Regions from separate parts of the Phyllobacterium sp. NPDC097923 genome, predicted to be linked through region 4. Evidence: riboswitches for the same ligand, from Rfam matches in the RefSeq annotation. Region 4 holds a riboswitch; each other region holds the start of a gene.
The links. Region 4 has a riboswitch for cobalamin ahead of ACIQWS_RS16920 (ribonucleoside-diphosphate reductase subunit alpha). Riboswitches for the same ligand answer to the same signal wherever they lie in the genome.
Positions count from the first base shown of each region.

Region 1: it holds a riboswitch for cobalamin, as region 4 does, so the genes downstream of both, cobU (bifunctional adenosylcobinamide kinase/adenosylcobinamide-phosphate guanylyltransferase) here and ACIQWS_RS16920 (ribonucleoside-diphosphate reductase subunit alpha) in region 4, are expected to answer to the same signal.
Region 2: it holds a riboswitch for cobalamin, as region 4 does, so the genes downstream of both, bluB (5,6-dimethylbenzimidazole synthase) here and ACIQWS_RS16920 (ribonucleoside-diphosphate reductase subunit alpha) in region 4, are expected to answer to the same signal.
Region 3: it holds a riboswitch for cobalamin, as region 4 does, so the genes downstream of both, ACIQWS_RS07755 (CbtB-domain containing protein) here and ACIQWS_RS16920 (ribonucleoside-diphosphate reductase subunit alpha) in region 4, are expected to answer to the same signal.

Region 1 is NZ_JBIWBL010000001.1:2,195,270-2,200,282, forward strand. It holds gene cobN (cobaltochelatase subunit CobN) at 1-1,710, opposite strand, end outside; gene cobW (cobalamin biosynthesis protein CobW) at 1,725-2,780, opposite strand; gene cobU (bifunctional adenosylcobinamide kinase/adenosylcobinamide-phosphate guanylyltransferase) at 2,785-3,309, opposite strand; cobalamin riboswitch at 3,471-3,705, opposite strand; gene ACIQWS_RS11140 (cobyric acid synthase) at 3,856-5,013, opposite strand, start outside.
Region 2 is NZ_JBIWBL010000001.1:2,368,075-2,373,087, forward strand. It holds gene metF (methylenetetrahydrofolate reductase [NAD(P)H]) at 119-1,042, opposite strand; gene ACIQWS_RS11930 (metalloregulator ArsR/SmtB family transcription factor) at 1,042-2,049, opposite strand; gene ACIQWS_RS11935 (DUF2293 domain-containing protein) at 2,192-2,509, shown strand; gene bluB (5,6-dimethylbenzimidazole synthase) at 2,442-3,194, opposite strand; cobalamin riboswitch at 3,261-3,437, opposite strand; gene ACIQWS_RS11945 (MOSC domain-containing protein) at 3,464-4,072, opposite strand; gene ettA (energy-dependent translational throttle protein EttA) at 4,192-5,013, opposite strand, start outside.
Region 3 is NZ_JBIWBL010000001.1:1,536,212-1,541,224, forward strand. It holds gene ACIQWS_RS07740 (DMT family protein) at 266-616, opposite strand; gene ACIQWS_RS07745 (hypothetical protein) at 782-1,432, opposite strand; gene ACIQWS_RS07750 (CbtA family protein) at 1,497-2,237, opposite strand; gene ACIQWS_RS07755 (CbtB-domain containing protein) at 2,250-2,459, opposite strand; cobalamin riboswitch at 2,491-2,642, opposite strand; gene ACIQWS_RS07760 (histidine phosphatase family protein) at 2,708-3,286, shown strand; gene copC (copper homeostasis periplasmic binding protein CopC) at 3,373-3,744, shown strand; gene copD (copper homeostasis membrane protein CopD) at 3,744-4,628, shown strand; gene ACIQWS_RS07775 (NAD-dependent epimerase/dehydratase family protein) at 4,721-5,013, shown strand, end outside.
Region 4 is NZ_JBIWBL010000003.1:235,066-240,078, forward strand. It holds gene ACIQWS_RS16920 (ribonucleoside-diphosphate reductase subunit alpha) at 1-2,860, opposite strand, end outside; cobalamin riboswitch at 2,968-3,179, opposite strand; gene ACIQWS_RS16925 (heme ABC transporter ATP-binding protein) at 3,230-4,021, opposite strand; gene ACIQWS_RS16930 (FecCD family ABC transporter permease) at 4,024-5,013, opposite strand, start outside.

The DNA of each region.
Region 1 (5,013 bases), on a different contig from region 4:
ACAGGTTTCCGACAGCGCCAGCGCCTTGCCCGGCAGCCATTCGAGATTGCCGTGTTTGCCCACATGCACGATGGCATGTGCATCGTAGACACCGCGCAGATAGGCATAGAAGGCGAGATAGCCGTGCGGCGGCACCAGATCGGGTGAGTGATAGGTGTCCTTCGGATCGATATTGTAGCCGCGTGCCGGCTGGATGCCGACCAGCACCGCGCCGAACCGGCTGAGCGGCAGCGCAAAGCCGCGCGCCGCATCGAGGAAGAACGGATCGGCATCCGGCGCACCCCAGCGCGCCGTCACCTTCTCCTGAATCACCTGGGGAAGCGATTGAAAGAAGCTGTTGTATTGATTGAGCGAAATCGTCTCGCGGATGGCGCGCCCGTCGCTGGCCGCATTGGTCGGGCCCGCCATCAGATGGTTGATCAGCGCTTCGCCATCGGCGGGCATATCGGCGATATCGTATCCGGCATCACGCATGGATTTCAGCACCTGCCATGTACCGGCAGGAGTGTCGAGCCCGACGCCGTTGCCAAGCCGTCCGTCCCGGTTGGGATAGTTGGACATGACAAGCGCAACGCGGCGCTCATTCGGCTTGCTTGTGCGCAGGCGTGCCCAGTTCGCCGCGAGATCGGCGACGAAGGCGACACGGTCGGCCTGCGGTTCATGCATGACGATATTGGCCTGCACCGCCTCGTCGAAATGCTGCGCCGACTTGAATGAGACCGCACGCGACAAAACCCGGCCATCCACCTCGGGCAGGGCAACATTCATCGCCAGGTCGCGGGCGGAAAGCCCCTGATCGGACAGGCGCCACTGCTCGGCGCTGGAGCCGGAGAAGATGACCTGCAGCACCATCGCGCCATCATGTTCAAGCACGGTCGGCTTGCGCGCGGAACCGGGTGCAGACACGGCAAACCCCGTGGCATTCAACACCACGGCGGGCGGTGCTTCGGCAAAGATGCTCTCCAGCGTGGCGATGGAAACCGGATCCTTCAGGCTGGAGACAAACACCGGCAGCGGATTGAGCCCCTTGGCGCGCAACGCATCAAGCAAAGCCGCCACAGGCTGGGTCTGGCCGCTTTGCACCAGCGCCCGGTAGAAGCAGATGGCAATGACAGGCGCGCCATCCGTCCAGTCAAGCCGCATCGCGTCCAGCGAGGGTGCTGAATTGCCGGGCCACCACAACCCCGCCTTGAGCAGGGGCGCGGCCTCCTGCGGCTTCTCGCCGGAAAAAATCAGCGCCGCGCAATAATCGAGGAAACGCTGGGCATTCTGCGCCCCGCCCTCCAGCAGATAATGCCAGAGCGCATCGCGGTCGGGCCGGGCGACGGTTGAAAACCGGTCGAGCCCCGGATCGGGCTTGTCGTCTCCCGGCAACACCGCAAGCTGCACCTTGTGATTGATGGCGCAGGCATGCAGCGCTTCGAGGCCATAGGGCCAGTAGCTCTCGCCGCCGATCACCCGCACGACGATCAGCCTGGCATGCCGCGCTGTCCGCTCGACATAGGCATCGACGGACATCGGGTGCGACAGGCTCATCATATTGGCAAGGCGCAGCGAAACTGCACCATCGCCCTGCCGCCGTGCGGCGGCAAGGCTCGCCAGCTCCGTATCGGCGGCGGACAGGAACAGCACATCTCCCGGCGTCTGGCCGAGGTCGATGGCCTCGGTGCCTTCAGCGATGGTGCCTTTCTGGGCAAGCAGGAGATGCATTCAATATCCTATCGTCAGGCAGCGGCAGCGGCGGTGACCGCCGATGTGATGGCGTCATTGTCGATATCGTGCAGTCCGATGACGACGAGACGGGTCTGCCGTTCCTCGCCCGGATTCCACGCACGGTCGAAGTAATGCTCGATGCGCGTTCCGACGGCCTGCACCACCAGCCGCATCGGCTTGCCGGGAACATCGGCAAAGCCTTTGAGGCGCAGGATGTCGTGATCGGCAATCACGGCCTTCAGCTTCTCGACAAAGTTTTTGGGTTCGGCCACCGGACCAAGCCCGACAACAAAGCTCTCGAATTCGTCATGGTCGTGCTCTTCGCCCGCTTCATGCTCCATTTCATGGTGCGACTTGCGGTTGGCGATGTCCTCTTCAGTGCCGACGCCGAGACCGAGCAGCAGTTCATTGCTGAGCTTGCCGAAGCTGGCCGACACCATGTTGAGCGAACGCGACGAACGGCTCTGCACATCGCCGCGCACGCCGTCGAGCTGCTTGTCGCTGATCAGGTCGCTCTTGTTCAGGACGATCAGGTCGGCGGCGCGGATCTGGTCCTCGAACAGTTCTTCAAGCGGGCTGTCATGGTCGAGCGATTCATCCTGGATGCGCTGGGCATCCACCTTGTCGTGGTCATCGGCAAAGCGGCCTTCGGACACGGCGGAAGCGTCGATCACGGTGACGACACCGTCAACCGTCACCTGCGTCTTGATCTCCGGCCAGTTGAAGGCTGCAACCAGAGGCTGCGGCAGCGCGAGGCCCGAGGTCTCGATGACGATATGGTCCGGACGGTCCGGACGGTCGAGCAGCTTGGTCATGGTCGGGATGAAATCATCGGCCACGGTGCAGCAGATGCAGCCATTGTTCAACTCGATCACATCCTCGTCCCGGCAGGCTTCGATGCCGCAGCCCTTCAGCAGGCCGCCGTCGACGCCGAGATCGCCGAACTCGTTGATTATGAGCGCAATGCGCTTGCCATTGGCATTTTCGAGCAGATTGCGGATCATCGTGGTTTTGCCCGAACCGAGAAAACCGGTGATGACCGTCGCTGGAATCTTCTGACCCTGCATATTCCTATCCCTTCATGGTGAGCGGCAGCCCGGCTGCCACGAAATAGACTGTTGCCGCGGCCTGCGCCACGGCCTGATGGAGACGTCCGGCATGGTCGCGAAAATCGCGCGCCATGCGGTTCTCCGGTACAATGCCGAGACCCACTTCGTTCGAAACCAGAACGATCGAGCCTTGAAGTTTCGGCAGCGCTTGCATGAGCTGCCGTGTCTCGGCGGTGATATCGCGCTCGGCCATCATCAGATTGGTCAGCCAGAGCGTCAGGCAATCGACAAGGATCGCTTTGTCCGTGGCCGCAACCCCCTGCAGGGTGTCCACCAGATCGAGCGGCTCTTCGATGGTGTGCCAGGATGAACCGCGCTGCGCCTTGTGCAGGTCGATGCGGACAGACATTTCCTCGTCCCAGGACCTGCCGGTTGCGAGATAAACGGGCTCAAGGCCGGAAGCCATGATCAGGCCTTCGGCAAAGCTGGACTTGCCCGAGCGGGCACCGCCGAGAATGAAGGTCACGCCGTGATTCAGCTGGGGCATCGCCGTCACTGCAATCGCGATGATCCGTCAGGTACGATCAAGCGGAATGCGGGCGGGGAAACGAGCGCGTATACAATGCGAGCAGCCATAACAACCTCCGTGCTGGGCCTGAAGGGACACGACCCTTCGGTTCTTGGGCAGGATTACCCCGAGCGCTTCCTGGGAAACGCTCTATGACTGGCAGGTCTCCTGGCTCGCGGGTCACAGGATGAATGCTGCCTTCCCGGTTTCCCAGTGGCTGCCTTCTGCATATGCGTCAGGCTTTGCATTGATCCTCGCCGCTCTACAGTCGCGGGGTCGGCTGCGGTGGGGTCGCCCTTGAGGGTACAACCGTCGCATTCCCTTTTGATCCCTTGGCCTTTGGCCAATATGGGAACCAATCATGGCTGGGACGTTATTCACCCCCCACGGGAAATGTCAATGGAATCCGCACGGTTTGCTCAGGGAGTAGTGGGTGGTTCGACAAGCTCACCATGAGGGAGGTGGAGGATTGCAGGGGATATGTTCTGCAATCTCCGCGATTAGCATTGCAGCCCACCCATCCCCTCATGGTGAGCTTGTCGAACCACGCACCGCAGCACATGCGAGCAGCGCATCCACATCCAGCACTGTTTCAAGCTCGGCGGCGACACTATCCAGCGCGGCATCCACCCCGGCCTTGTAGTCGAATGCTTCAGCGGCAATGCCCATCGTGCCCAGCAGCGCGGCGCGAAACCGGTCCGCCCCGAAAAGCCCATGCAGATAGGTGCCGAAAACCTTGCCGTCCGCCGATATGGCACCGTCGTCGACGCCGTTGATGCGCACGGCGGGGCGCGAACAGTCCGGGCCGGTCGTCCGGCCCAGATGAATCTCGTAGCCATCCAGCGGCAGGTCGAATGGCAGCGACTGCGCCGCCACATTGCGCACGGTCTTTTCCGGCTCCATCACCGTATCGATATCGAGATGCCCGAGCCCTGCCGTCTCCGTCACGCTGCCCTCGATGCCGTCGGGATCGCGCACCGTTCTGCCCAGCATCTGGAAACCGCCGCATATGCCGATGATATGGCCGCCGCGCCGCCGGTGCAGGTCGAGATCCCTGTCCCAGCCATTCTCGCGGAAGCGCAGGAGGTCGCCGATGGTGGATTTGGACCCCGGAATGATGACCAGTCCCGCATCGGCAGGCAGCCGCTCGCCGCTGCGCACCATCACCACATCCACCTGCGGTTCGGCCATCAGCGGGTCGAGATCGTCGAAATTGGCGATGCGGTCGAGCACCGGCACGGCGATCTTCAGCGCCCGGCCCTCGCCCTTCACCAGACGTTCCAGCACGACGGAATCCTCCGCCGGCAGCCGCGCCGCGTCCTTCAGCCATGGCACCACGCCGAAAGACGGCCAGCCGGTGAACTGGGTTATGGCTTTCAGGCCGTCATCGAACAGCGAGACGTCGCCACGAAACTTGTTGATGATATAGCCGGCAATCATCTCCCGGTCTTCCCGCTGCAGGATCGCATGGGTGCCGACGAGCGAGGCGATCACCCCGCCGCGATCGATATCGCCGACCAGCACCACGGGAACATTGGCGCGGATGGCAAAGCCCATATTGGCGATATCGCCCGCCCGCAGGTTGATTTCGGCGGGAGACCCCGCCCCCTCGACGATGACCAGATCGGCACCTTCACGGACGATGTCCCACGACGCCATGACCGCATCGAGCAGCTGCGCCTT
Region 2 (5,013 bases), on a different contig from region 4:
TGATTGAAAAAAAGAGCGCCGTGGAGATGGTCTCTGACCGTTAAGAAGGTGACAGACAAATTTGGATGGCCCGGTTGCAGCAACCGGGCCATTTCCAATTTAATGCTATTGCCCGATATCAGGCGGCGCCGGCCAATGCCGGTTCCAGCGGCGCGCTGGCAGGGCGGATGCCGATGAGATGGCAGATGGCGAAGGCAAGGTCGGCCCGGTTCATCGTGTAGAAATGGAAATCCTGAATGCCGCGCTCGACCAGATCGAGAACCTGCTCGGCAGCCACAGCCGATGAAACCAGCGCATGGGTCTGCGCATCGTTTTCCAGCCCCTCGAACCGCTCGGCCAGCCATGCGGGGATGTGAGTCCCGGCCTTCGAGCAGAAATTGGTGACCTGCGTGAAATTATGGATCGGCAGGATGCCTGGCAGGATCGGAATATAGATACCGGCGCGGCGGACCTTTTCGACATAACGCTCATAGAGATCGTTCTCGAAGAAGAACTGCGTGATCGCCCGCGTCGCGCCATTGTCGACCTTGCGCTTGAGCATGTCGATATCGGTGGCGAAATCCGGGCTTTCCGGATGCTTTTCCGGATAGGCGGAAACGGAAATGTCGAAATCGGCAAAGGCCTTCAGCCCGGCGACGAGATCGGCGCCGTTTTCATAACCGCCGGGTGTCGGCTTGTAATGGGCACCGACGCCGCCGGCCGGATCGCCGCGCAGGGCAACGAAGCGCTTCACGCCCATGGCCGCAAATTCGCGCACCACGGTATCAACCTCTTCCTTCGTCGCATCGACGCAGGTCAGGTGCGCGGCGGCGTTGACGTCCGTTTCGGTCAGGATACGCTTGATCGTGCGGGCCGTGCGCTCGCGGGTGGAACCGCCGGCGCCGTAGGTTACCGACACGAATTCGGGATTGAGCGGCGCAAGGCGCGTCACGGTTTCCCACAGGCGCTCTTCCATCACCTCGGTCTTCGGCGGGAAGAATTCAAAGGAAACCTTGATATTGGTTCCAAGGTCGGCACGGCGGGATTGGCGGAAAAAGCTCATCAGACACTCTCCGTTACGCGGGAGGTTAAAGCGGGATCAGCGATCAGCAGGCGTGGGTCGCGTGCCAACCACAGTTTGACGGTCAGTTTGTCTTTGTCTTTTGGTTCGAGTTCGATGCTGTTTTCCAGCGCCAGCCCGGCCTCGGTCAGCCAGTCACGCATCTGGTTGTCGTTGAAGCCAAGCCGTATATGCGCATGGCTGTCCCGCAGGAATTCAAGATCGTGCGGGGCGAAATCGACGATCAGCATGCGCCCGCCCGCACGCAAGGCGCGTGCGGCCTCGCGGATGGCCTCGGCAGGATTGTCGAGGAAGTGCAGCACCTGATGAACGGTCACCAGATCGAAGGACTCCCGGTCAACCGGCAGCGAATAGACATCGCCCTGGCGGACCTGCGCATTGGTGATGCCGGACCGATCAAGATTGGAGCGGGCAATGGTCAGCATGTCGCGATTGATATCGATGCCGACACCGCGCACGTAGAGCGGGGCAAACAGTTCGAGAAGACGGCCGGTGCCGGTGCCCACGTCAAGCATCGCCTGGAACGGTGTGCGCCCGATGATCTTCGTCAGCGCGGCTTCCACCGCGCCATCCGGCACATGCAGCGAACGGATAGCGTCCCAGCTGGTGGCATTGGCACTGAAATAGGCGGCGGCCCGCTCGCGGCGCTGCAGCTTCACCGAGCCGAGCCGCTCGATATCACGCTCCAGCAACGGATCGGACACATCAAGACGATCGAGCAGGATCCGGGCGATATCGCCAACCACCAGGGATTCAGCGAGGCGGAAATAGGCCCAGGAGCCCTCCTGATAACGGTTGATCAGATTGGCTTCGAACAGCAGCTTGAGATGGCGGGAGACGCGCGGCTGCGACTGCCCGAGGATGGAGGTCAGATCGGAAACCGTCAGATCCCCCCGGGACAACAGCGCCAGAATGCGCAGGCGGCTGGGTTCCGCCGCTGCCTTCAGCGTATCGACCATCAGGTCAAGATTGAGATCACGTTTGTCCATCAAGGTATCCTCAAAAGATATAAAGATATGTTTATGTGAGAAATACAGATTTGGCAAGTTTTGTTTTTCCGTTGACGGCAAATTTTGTCGCGTCTGAAATAGGCTGGTATATCGATCAGCGAATCGGCGGGAAGAGAGTGCAATGAGTTCAGGAACCAACCGCCAAAGGGCCATCGGCAAAGCGCTGACGCTGCTTTTGCCGGCCGTGCCCTATTCGGATTCCGAGCCCATACGCGCCGCCGCCACGGCACCGCACATGAAAAGCCTGCCACCACCCATTGCGGTGTGGCTGGCCACGGTCGCCCACGTCCGCCATCAGCACACGGATTACGATGCGCTACGCGACGAGGGCTACGACAAGGAGTCGGCCCGGTTCTTCGTGCTCGAAGCCATCAACCGGAAATTGACGGAATGGCGGGCGACGCGGCTGCTGGATCCGGACGAGGACGATCCGAGCTGACTTCGGCGCCGGCATTCCACTGATCTTCATAGATGAGCTGGTCCAGCGGCAGCCGTTCGCGCCAGCCGCGCTTTTGCAGCTCCGGCTGATCGTAGAGCTGGTCGACATAGCCGATGCAGAGATAGGCGATGATCTCGACATGATCAGGGATGGCCAGAATGCGGCGCATGTCCCGGTCGTGGTAGATGCTGACCCAGCCGACGCCGATGCCTTCCGCCCGCGCCGCCAGCCACAGGTTCTGCACGGCACAGACGGTGCTGTAGACATCCATCTGCCGGTTATGGGTGCACCCCAGAACGACATCGCCGCCGCGTGTCCGGTCGCAGGTGATGCACAGATTGACCGGCGCCTTCACGATGCCCTCAAGCTTCAGCGATGCATAGAGCGCCTGCCGCTCGTCGGTGAACATGGCCTTTGCTTCGGCATTGGCGCGGGTAAAGGCCCGGTGCACCTCGGCCTTGCGCGCCGCATCGCGGATGAGAATGAAATTCCACGGCTGCATGAACCCCACCGACGGCGCGTGATGGGCGGCATCGAGCAGCCGCAGCAGCACCTCGTCGTCGACGGGCCTTGGCAGGAACTGGTCGCGCACATCGCGGCGGGTATGGATGGCTTTGTAGACGGCGGCGCGCTCGTCCGCGGAAAAATCGGCAGCGGCCACGGGACCACAGGCAGAATCATGCATCGTTTGCTCCCAACAATGCGAGGACCAGGTTGCCCTGACCCCAGACACCTCCCCGCTGTCCATGCGGTTTCGGCTATCCGGTCCGGCCGGTCTTCTGACTGAGGTTCACCTGCACCGCGCGCCTTCCGGGTTTCCCCGTGGCAATCTGCGCGGCCCATCCCCTATACAGCGTTGGGCACGTGCCGGATTTGCACCGGCTTCCCGATTCTCCTGCATGCAGGCACCGGACCTGCATTCCATTCGCCACAGATCGGCGAAGGACGCAAGCATCAGCCCGGATAAATCCATTGCTCCGGCAGACGCGCATCGATTTTTTCGCCGGAACGGATGATTCCCGGCACTTCAACCCAGACGACGATGCCGCGCAGCCGCTTCGACGCCTTGACAAAGTCAAGCGCCGTCGCGGTGTGATCGGCGGTCTGCGCCCGCTCGGCGATGGAGCGTCCGGCGACCTTGCACGGCGCGTTCTGTCCGTCGACCTTCAGCGTCACGCCGCCTTCGAAGAACAGCAGCGTGCGCGGCGGCAGCATGGAAAGCGAGGGAATGCCATCCACAACCATGTTGGCGCCGATCCATTCGGGCTTGATGTGCGCCAGACCCATGGCCTTAGCAATGGCTTCGAGTTCGTCTACCGCCAGAATGGAAATATGCCGCTCATTGCGCATTTCGGTACCGCGCGGGTACCAGGGTTCGCGCCCGCCGGACCGGCGCGTCAGGCCCGCGTGATAATCGCCGCGGATGCCTTCAAAGGTGAGATCGAGCGTGTCCGTGGCAGCGGTGACAAAACTGTCTTTCGGCGCCTGGAACAGGCCGCTCACCCGTCCGACAATCTTGCGGGCCGGAAGGATGTCCGTTCTGGTTGCGAAAAGGTCTGTCATGACGGCACTCCGGTGAAATCAGCCGCATCTTAGGAAAATTGCTTGTTAAAACCAGCCAATATCACTGATGGAAACGTCAAAATTGGTGATGGGAGGGCGTTGCCGCCCTCCCGGTCGCATCAGCGTGTCAGAGGCTTGTAGCTCGGACGCTTCGGATTGACGCTGTCCGGTCCGAGACGACGGATCTTGTCATTCTCATAGTCCTGGAAGTTGCCTTCGAACCATTCGACGTGGCTGTCGCCTTCGAAGGCCAGGATGTGCGTCGCCAGCCGGTCGAGGAACATGCGGTCGTGGCTGATGATAACGGCGCAGCCGGCGTATTTTTCCAGCGCGTCTTCCAGAGCCGCAAGCGTTTCGGTGTCAAGATCGTTGGTCGGTTCGTCGAGCAGTAGGACATTGCCGCCGGATTGCAGCATCTTGGCAAGATGCACGCGGTTACGCTGACCGCCGGAGAGATTGCCGACCTTCTGCTGCTGGTCACCGCCCTTGAAGTTGAACGCCGAGACATAGGCGCGCGAATTCATCTCGTTCTTGCCGATCTTGATGATTTCATTGCCGCCGGAGATTTCTTCCCAGACATTCTTCTCCGCCGCGAGGTGATCGCGGCTCTGGTCGACATAACCGAGATGAACCGTTTCACCGACGCGGATCGAGCCGGAATCCGGCTTTTCCTGTCCGGTGATCATCTTGAACAGCGTGGTCTTGCCCGCACCGTTCGGACCGATGATGCCGACAATGCCGCCGGGCGGCAGCTTGAAGGTCAGGTTTTCGATGAGAACGCGGTCACCGAAGGATTTGGTGAGGTTCTCGGCTTCGATAACCACCTGTCCCAGGCGTTCGCCCGCCGGAATGATGATCTGCGCATCGCCGGGACGCTGCTCATTGGCGGCATCGACCAGCGCGTCATAGGCCTTGATGCGGGCTTTCGACTTGGCCTGACG
Region 3 (5,013 bases), on a different contig from region 4:
AATATGATTATTATAGTCAAGAAATAAATGGGGCGCGTTGTTGATGACTTCCTTCATGGCAAAGAATGCTGGGCGGGGTGATCGGCGGGCTTCCGTGAATCCGGTTGAAATTGGTCCTATCCATGCTCTGAAATTACAGAAAATAGCCGAAACCGGATGCCGCATCGCAGATAGCAAGTAGTCTTTCCCCGCTGTCGGTCCTATAATTATCTGACTAACTATACTTCCCGTCTGCACCATCGAGCACGTGCACGGCCGTTTGATCCTAGAGCGGACCCTTGAACACGAAGAATGCGCCGCCGCAGATCATCGCGAAGCCGACGAGGTGGTTGATGGTGATTTTCTCACCCAGATACATCACCGAAAAACCGGCAAAGACCAGAAGCGTGATCACTTCCTGGATGGTCTTCAGCTGGGCGGCGGAATAGATCTCGTGACCGTAGCGGTTCGCCGGTACCGCAAGGCAGTATTCGGCAAAGGCAATCATCCAGCTGATGAAGATGACCAGTAAGAGCGGCCGGTCCGCGAATTTGAGATGGCCGTACCAGGCAAATGTCATGAAAACATTTGAGCCGAGCAACAGGAGGATGGGCCGGATATAATCAAAGGAGGGCATGAAGTGTCCTTGGCTCTAAGCGTCATGGGGCAGGGAATGCAGTAACGTTCAAACGGTCAAAACGATCCGGACAGCAGGCTTACGTCAAGTCGCGCGCAGCGGAAAGGGCGATCCGGGGTTTGGCGACAAGACATGCGCGGTGTGACCTAAAGGCCATAGCCTTGATCAGGCGTTGACAGGCTGTCGTGGCGGGCGTGTCAGATGGATGACGGCAAAAAGCGCTGAATCAAGCAGCATCGCGAATCCCAGGAAGGAAAACAGGCTGGTCAGGTGTCCAGGCACATCGCTCCAGCGCGGCCTGATGATATCAGCCGTGTTGTAGGGATCGCCGCTATACTGGCACATAACGAAAGAGCCGCCATTGCGCACAAGTGTGGCATCGAGATCGGAGACAAGGGCACTGACGGCGTCCCGGTGTTCAGGCATGTCACGCATATACACAAGCACAGCCTTCGTCGCAGCAAGATAGGCGTGTGAACAGGCATTGAACGGGCTTTGCTCGTCGGTGACACTGCCGGGGACCATGCCCCAGAGACAATAGCTGTATTGGATATTGGTGTAGTTCAGCAGCCGCCGGAATTTCTCATCGGTGCGGGTCATGCGGGCCGCCAGATCGAGAATCGGCTTGCGGTAGTCGGCGATTAGCGCCATTTCACCATGCGACAAGCTTGGAATGGAAATGCCCGACGTATCGGTACCGGCGCTGCTGCGGTGCGCCCATCCGCTTTCGGTTTGCAGCATGAACAGGCATGCGACCAGAGCCAGGAACCAGCCTGCCGGGCATCCCATGGGGATATCGAAGCGTTGCGGTCTCATGACAGTCCCATCGGCAGCGGCAACCTGAACGCCCGCAGGACGTTCAGGTATGGCGCGACCGCGCTCAGCGTGCCGCATGCAGACGATAGCGCGGACGCTGTCCGGCCAGAACCCGTTCAGCCAAAGCGCCGAAGAGCAGACCAAGCGTGGTCCAGACGATCACATGGATCCCCAGCGAAGCGACGCGGAAGTTCCAGAGAACGGTCGGTGAGAACTGTTCGGGAACTTCGTTGATGGCGGGAAGCGAGTATTGCACCAGCGCAATGAACACGACATAGGCGGCACCGGCCATCAATGTCGCGTTCCATGCGCCGTGCTGGGCATAAAGGCGCTTTGCCAGACCCACAGCCGCCGCAAGGGCACCGAGCGAAACCACCAGCATGACGAAGAACAGTTCCGTTCTGGCGCCGATGGTATCCGGGCTGCCAACCGCAGGCGGATTCATCGGGTACTTGATGCAGGGAACGAGAACAATTGCCACAAAACCCGCGAGCGCCAGCAGGGCCGCCGTACTGCGCGGGCTGAGGGAACTGACCCGGCCATGCACAAAGGCAAAAACCAGGGAGAACAATCCGCCAAGCGCGGCACTGTAGACGACAATGCCGGTAAACAGGCCGATGCCGGCCTGTGTCGCCCGCGTGACAAGCTCCGGTTCAGCCGCTGCGCCGGCCGCCGTGCTCATCTTTTCCTCGAAGGCAATGGCGTGATCAACCTGCGGTTCGCCGAACACCCGGGCAAACCCGAACGCCAATAGCCCGGCGATGACCCCTACGATCATGCCGCGGATCAAAAGATCTCTTGTCATTGTTTTGTTTCCTCAGTGGCAGGGAAATCCGAGGAGATGGCGGCCGTCATGAACGAATTCGTGCACATACATGCCCGAGAAGAGCGACATCGCACCTTCTTCCGCACCAATGAAATAGATTGCGAGCAGCATGATCAGCCCGCCGAAAATGGCCCATGGCAAGACTTCGCCAAGAGGAATGGGCGTGACGCCTGCTGACGGCGTAAGAGCGATATCGGACATGAATTTTCTCCCAGAATGACGCGTTCACTAACGGAATAAATGATGTTGCGGCCAGGGTCTGGCTTTCAATCAGTGAAAAAGGACTGATTAATTACAGTGGCGCGACCGCTCCGGAATTTCACCGGCTTCCAAACTCGCAACAGCACGGTTATATCTGTGCGCGCCGCAGACTGTCAATGAACGGTCTGCGGGCTGTTTCCGGTTTTTTCCTGAGGGTTTTGAGGGATATTTTGGCCAGAGCCACGCGGTTGACCCTTGTTTGCCATGGCGCCACACCGGCGATCCGCACAGGTGCTTTCCCCGCTGACGAAGCGCTTGAACCCGGGGAAGCCCAAAACCTGCAGGCTATTGCCGGGCATTTGCGCCGTGCGCACCGTGTTTTGACCAGTCCGGCGCTGCGCGCCCGGCAAACCGCCGATGCCCTGGGTTTGGAATCCGTTGTCGATGCGGCGTTGGCGGATATCGGTTACGGAAAATGGGCGGGTAAGACGCTCGCCGCTGTCCACCAAGCCCACCCCGACGATGTGACGGACTGGATGAACAATCCCGCCTCGGCCCCGCATGGCGGCGAATCCATCCATGATTTTCTCGTCAGGATTGCAGATTGGATGAGCGCGCATATGCATGATGGCGGTCACACAATCGTGGTGACGCACGCTTCCGTCATTCGCGCCGCTGTTCTGAGCGTCTTGCAGGCACCGGATTCCGCATTTTGGCGCATCGATGTCGAGCCGCGCAGCTGTACGGAAATGAGCAGCGACGGCCGCCGGTGGATGCTTCGCGCTGCCGCCTGCGTGCCGCCGCGCCCAACAGGGATTCTGCCATGATCCCGGCAAAAATCAGGCTTAGCTTTCGCCGCGCGGTCGCACCCTTTCTCCGGATCCGTCAAATCCGCCCGCTCACAGGAGTTCTCATGTCACGGCTCATTCGTATTTTTGCTGTCGCAACCGTCCTCAATGCCGGCCTGTTGGGGCAGGTATTGGCGCACGCCCATCTTGAATCGGCAGTTCCGGCCGAAAACGCCATCGTGAAGGTCTCGCCCGTCGAGATCGATCTGACGTTTTCCGAGGGTTTGAACCTGAAATTTTCAGGCGCAACGATCACCGGCCTGGGCAAGGCGACCGTATCGACAGGACAGGCCAAACTGTCGATCAACGACCACAAGACACTGGTCATTCCGCTGTCGGCACCCCTCGCGTCGGGGGAATATACCGTGAACTGGACCGCACTTTCCACCGACGGTCACAAGACCAAGGGCAGCTATACATTCACCGTCAAACCCTGATGGGGTTGGAGACCACGCTTGTTCTGTGCAGGTTCGTGCACAATGCATCCACGATGTTCCTGTGGGGCGCGTTTGCCTATCTCGCACTGCTTGTGCCCAAACCCCTGGCGCTGGAGATCGGGGAGCGCCTGCGTCCGGCGAGCGGCATCGCGGTCTTTCTGGCTATCGGAACGATCTTTGCTGCGCTGCCGCTGCAGGCTGGAATGATCGGGCAGGGCTGGAGCGATGCCGTCGATCTCGGAACCATCCGGGACGTGCTGTTTGAGACAAGCGTTGGCCGCGGCTGGGCGATACAGGTCGCCGCCGCCCTGCTTTTGTTGCCCGCATTGGCTCTGTCGCCACGCCGCGCGCACATCGCTCTTGCCATGGCTTCGGGACTGCTTCTGGCAAGCCTGGCATTTTCCGGCCATGCCACAATGCGGGAGGGCTGGATTGGCGCGGCCCACCGTTTCAACGATATGGTGCATGCGCTCTCGGGCGGCGCGTGGATCGGAGCGCTGATACCGGTTATGCTGATCCTTGGCCGGTTGCGCCAGGCGGAATGGCGTGTGGCTGCGCAAACGGCGCTGATGCGGTTTTCGTCGGCCGGTCATGCGGCCGTCGCATTGGTGATCGCATCCGGCGTGGTCAATACCACACTCGTCCTTCGACGTCTGCCGGCTGATTGGACATCCCCCTATCAGGCCTTGCTGGCGCTGAAGATCACTCTGGTTGTGGTGCTGACCGGACTGGCCCTGATCAACCGCTATGTTTTTGTTCCGCGCATGCGCACCAGCGAGGCAGGTTCCATACGCGCCATACGGCTCGGAACCCTGACGGAGATCGCACTGGGCATTGTCGTGCTCGGGCTGGTTGCCTGGTTTGGCATGCTCGAACCCGTCTAGGTCGAAAAACGCGAGCGCCATGTCACGTTCGATTGGGCTGTCTCGTCTTGGTGGCGCAAGAGCAATTGCAGGCAATGACAGGAGACAGGCACATGATCAGGAATATCTTTCTCGCAGGCGCCAGCGGCGCCGTTGGCAGGCGGCTCGCACCGCTGTTGGTGGAGGCCGGATATGTGGTGACCGGCACCACGCGAAGCGCCGAGAAGGCCGCTTCCTTGCGCCAGATCGGGGTTGAGCCGGCCATTGTCGATGTTTTTGGCGCCGAAAAACTCAAATCCGTTGTGGCTGAGGCCGCGCCCGATGTGATCATACATCAGCTCACGGATTTGCCGCATGGTGTCAGTCCAGCGGCGATGAAGGATTTCATCAGCCGTAATGCCCGCAT
Region 4 (5,013 bases):
CCGGATCATTGATCGAGCAGGCATTGCCGGCCGGTTCCGACAGGATGATCGATTCGGCAATCGGCTTGGCGGCGACGGCGTTGAGCTTGCCATCGGTGCCTTTCAACGTGGACTTTTCCACGTGCGAGGCCGAACGCGAACGCAGGTAATAGGTCGTCTTCAAACCGCTGTTCCAGGCGAGGCGATAGAGTTCGTCAAGCTTCTTGCCGCTCGGGTTGGCGATATAAAGGTTGAGGGATTGGGCCTGGTCGATCCACTTCTGCCGGCGTGAGGCCGCAGCAATCAGCCATGCACTGTCGATTTCGAACGCCGTGGCATAGAGCGCCTTGAGGTCGGCGGGGATGCGGTCGATTTCACCAACCGAGCCGTCGAAATATTTCAGGTCCGAAATCATCACCTCGTCCCACAGCCCGCGCTGCTTCAGATCATGCACCAGTGCAGCATTCACGACAGTGAAGTCGCCTGACATGTTGGATTTGACGAAGAGGTTCTGATAGGCGGGCTCGATGGACTGGGCAACGCCGCAAATGTTGGAAATCGTTGCAGTCGGGGCAATCGCCATGGTGTTGGAATTGCGCATTCCGGTTGTCGTCACCCGCTTGCGCAGAGCTTCCCAATCAAGGGTCGTGCTGCGGTCCATCGAAAGCCTGGCACCGGCGGCCGTGCGGGCCTGGTCGAGCAGTTCGATGGAATCGATCGGAAGAATGCCTTTTGACCAGAGCGAGCCGTTGAAGCTTGGATAGCTGCCGCGTTCGCTGGCGAGGTCAACCGATGCCGAAATGGCATGGTAGGAAATGGCTTCCATGCTGAGATCGGCAAAAGCCACGGCCTCATTGGACGCGTAGGGAATGCGCAGAGCCTGCAATGCATCCTGGAACCCCATCAGCCCGAGGCCAACCGGACGGTGACGCAGGTTGGAAGAGCGCGCTTCGGGGATGGTGTAGAAGTTGATGTCGATGACATTGTCGAGCATGCGCATGGCCGTCGCCACAGTGCGCGCGAGACGCTCAAGGTCGAGGCCCCCAGCTGCAATGTGATTGGCAAGATTGATCGAGCCAAGATTGCACACCGCAACTTCATCCTTCGATGTGTTGAGGGTAATCTCGGTGCACAGGTTCGAGGAATGCACGACGCCGGCGTGACCCTGCGGCGAGCGGATATTGCAGGGGTCCTTGAACGTGACCCAGGGATGGCCGGTCTCGAACAGCATCGTCAAAATCCGGCGCCAGAGATCCAGTGCCCGCACGGTGCGGAAGACACGGATTTCCCCGCGTGCGGCCTTGGCTTCATAGGCCTCGTAGGCGGATTTGAATGCCGCGCCATAGAGATCATGCAGATCCGGTGTCTCGTCGGGTGAGAACAGGGTCCATGGCTCGTCCTTTTCCACGCGACTCATGAACAGATCAGGCACCCAGTTGGCCGTGTTCATGTCATGGGTGCGGCGGCGGTCGTCACCGGTATTCTTGCGCAGATCGAGAAACTCCTCGATATCGACATGCCAGGTCTCGAGATAGGCACAGACGGCGCCCTTGCGCTTGCCGCCCTGATTGACCGCGATGGCCGTATCGTTGGCCACTTTCAGGAACGGTACGACGCCTTGGCTTTCGCCGTTGGTTCCCTTGATATGGGCACCAAGACCGCGCACGGGCGTCCAGTCATTGCCGAGACCGCCGGAATATTTTGCCAGAAGCGCGTTGTCCTTCACCGCTTTGAAAATACCGTCGAGATCGTCGGCGACGGTGGTCAGGAAGCAGGAGGACAGTTGTGGGCGCAGCGTGCCCGAATTGAACAAGGTTGGAGTCGAAGCCATGAAGTCGAACGACGACAGCAGGTCGTAGAATTCGATGGCGCGCGCTTCCCGGTCGATCTCGCGGGTGGCGAGGCCCATGGCAACGCGCATCAGGAAGGCCTGCGGCAATTCGAACCGGATACCGCGTGTCTGCTGGAGATAGCGATCATACAATGTCTGCAGGCCGAGATACTGGAACTGCAGGTCGCGTTCCGGCTTCAGGGCTGCTGATATTTTCCGCAGGTCGAAGCGGGCAAGTTCAGGATCGAGCAGTTCCGCTTCAATCCCAGCCTTCACATAGGCGGGGAAATAATCGGCGTATCGCTCCGCCATTTCATGCTGGGTCGCCTGTTCAGGCCTGCCGAAGACAAAGCTCAAGGCTTCGCGGCGCAGCTTGTCCAGAAGCAGCCGGGCAGTGACAAAGGAATAGTTCGGTTCGGTTTCAACGAGTGTGCGTGCAGCCAGAATGGGCGCAAGCGACAGTTCGTCGAGGGTGATACCGTCATAGAGATTGCGCTGGGTTTCGCTGAGGATCGGGGTGGCGCTGACCCCGTCAAGTCCTTCGCAGGCTTCATCGATGATTCGGGCGAGGCGCGCCGCATCGAGCGGTGCCCTGGTCCCATCAAGCAGGGTGACGCTGAGGGACGGGCCGGTTTCGGCCACGGGTTCCACCAGCTTCGCCCGTTCTCTCGCGCGTTCTTCCCGGTAGAGCACGTAAGCGCGGGCGACTTTGTGGTTTTCGCTGCGCATGAGGGCAAGTTCGACCTGGTCCTGCACGTCTTCAATGTGAAACAGACGGCCTTCGCTGCTGCGGCGCTTCAATGTTGTCACGATGTCGGCGGTCAAGCCTTCGACGACATCGTGCACACGGCGCGAACCGGCAGCGACATTGCCTTCGACGGCGAGGAAGGCTTTGGTGAGAGCAACGGTGATTTTCAGCGGATCGAAGGGGGTGACCGAGCCATTGCGCCGAATGACGCGGTAGCCGGGCTCGCTGGATGATGGCTGCAGTTCGGCAGGACGAACCGGCGACTGACCGTCGGCGCGGGTGGTTTGAAGAGAAAGAGACATATGCTTATACCCCAAATGTTGGGGGCAAAGGTCGAGCGCACGCGTGCAAGAATCCGGTCAGCTTGCGGCCGACCATTGCAAGCGACACACCGGGACACCCCGCCCGTGGACGTTCATCATGTCATGGCAGGTCTCCTGGCTCACAGGTCGGCGCTGGTGTCGGCCTTCCCGAAGCTGGGCTTCAGTGGCATTGTCGACAACAACTCGCTGTTTACAGTTGCGGGGGCAGCGCCGGCATCAATGTCCAGGACATTTCACCGGCTTCCCTCTTAGCTCCCGGTCTTGCGACTCGGAGAGAACCATAACGTCTATATTTAGTATCAAATCGCAATTTTTAGTCAATAGATAGATAGCGACAGCTTCGCGTGCTCAGAGCACTGCGGATTGCGGCAAGACGAACGGTACGGATTTTCCGGGCAGACCGCCGACCTTGAGCGCACATTCATAGACGCGCAGGATGCGGTCATCCGTCAAGACTTCCATGGGGGTACCCACAGAATCGGCCCTTCCCCTGTGCATGACCACGACGCGGTCGGCAAACATGGAGGTCAGGTTGAGGTCATGCAGGATCGCGATGACCCCGCCACCGCGATCGGCAAAATCGCGGGCAATCTGCATGATGATCAGCTGATGTTTGATATCGAGGCTTGAAACCGGCTCATCAAGAAAGAGAAAGCGCGGCTGGCCGTCCAGCATCGGTTGCCAGACCTGGCAGAGGACGCGCGCCAGTTGCACCCGCTGCTGCTCGCCGCCAGAGAGTTCCTGATAGAACCGCCCGCCGAAACCCGCGAGGTCGACGCGCTCAAGCGCTTCATCGGGCAGTGTGTCCACGTTGTGGCGCGAAGCACCGGAGCGGCCGCTGGTCATGCCCAGCTTGACGATCTCACGCACGGTAAACGGGAAGGACAGCGAGGTGGATTGCGGCAGGATCGCCCGCATGGTTGCCATCTGCCAGAGCTTCAGCCGGTTGATCGGCGTGCCGTTGATGCTGATGACGCCCTCATGCGGCAGATCACCGGAGAGTGCACGCATCAGGGTCGTTTTGCCTGACCCATTGGGTCCGACGATAACTGTGAATGCGCCTGCCTCAGCATCAAAGGATATGTTCTCGACGATTCTGTTTCGACCGAGGGACACGGAGACATTGGAAACACGGATCATGATCAGAGGTCCAGAATGCCGCGGCGACGCAGCAATATCCACAGGAAGAAGGGTGCGCCAACGGCTGCCGTGACGATGCCGATCGGCAATTCGGCTGGAGCAACGATGGTCCGGCTGACCGCATCGGCAATCAGAAGGAGGCAGGCGCCAAGGAGAGCGGCGGCCGGCAGGAGATAGCGATGATCGGGGCCAATCACGAGGCGCAGCAGATGCGGAACGACGACGCCGACAAAGCCGATGCCGCCGCTCACCGCAACCGATGCGCCGGTGGCCGCAGCGACGGTGACAATGGCGATGCGTTTGAAGCGCTGTACCGGAATGCCGAGATGGCTGGCCGATGCTTCCCCGAGGGCGAGCCCGTTGAGGCCGCGGGCGAGGAATGGTGAAATGACGAGGGCGAGCGCAATGAGCGGGCCTGATGCGGCGATCTTGACCCAATTGGCTCCCGCCAGCGATCCCAGCCCCCAGAATGTCAGGTCGCGCAACTGTTTGTCGTCGGCGACATAGACCAGGACACCGATATAGGCGGCGGCCATGGCGCCGAGCGCAATACCGGCGAGCAGCATCGTGGCGATGGACGTTTGCCCGCGCCGCGTCGCGACGTGGTAGAGGATGAGCGTGAAGATGAGGGCGCCGAAGAAAGCGGCGAGCGGCAAGGCATAGAGACTGAACAGAGCGATCACCGGGGCGAGGAAGGTTCCGCCGAGAACGATGATGCTGACCGCGCCAAGCCCGGCGCCCGCCGAGACGCCGACAATGCCGGGGTCAGCCAGCGGATTGCGGAACAATCCCTGCATGACTGCACCCGATACGGCAAGGGACGCGCCGATCAGCGCGCCGAGAATGACGCGGGGCAAGCGGATATCGTAAATGATGATGCGATCACGGACGGAGAGCGCATTGTCCGTGATATCGGATCCGGCAATCAGGGACTTCACGACGGAGAGGACCGATGCATCGGATGCACCAAAGGCGAGGCTGAAAAGGACTGT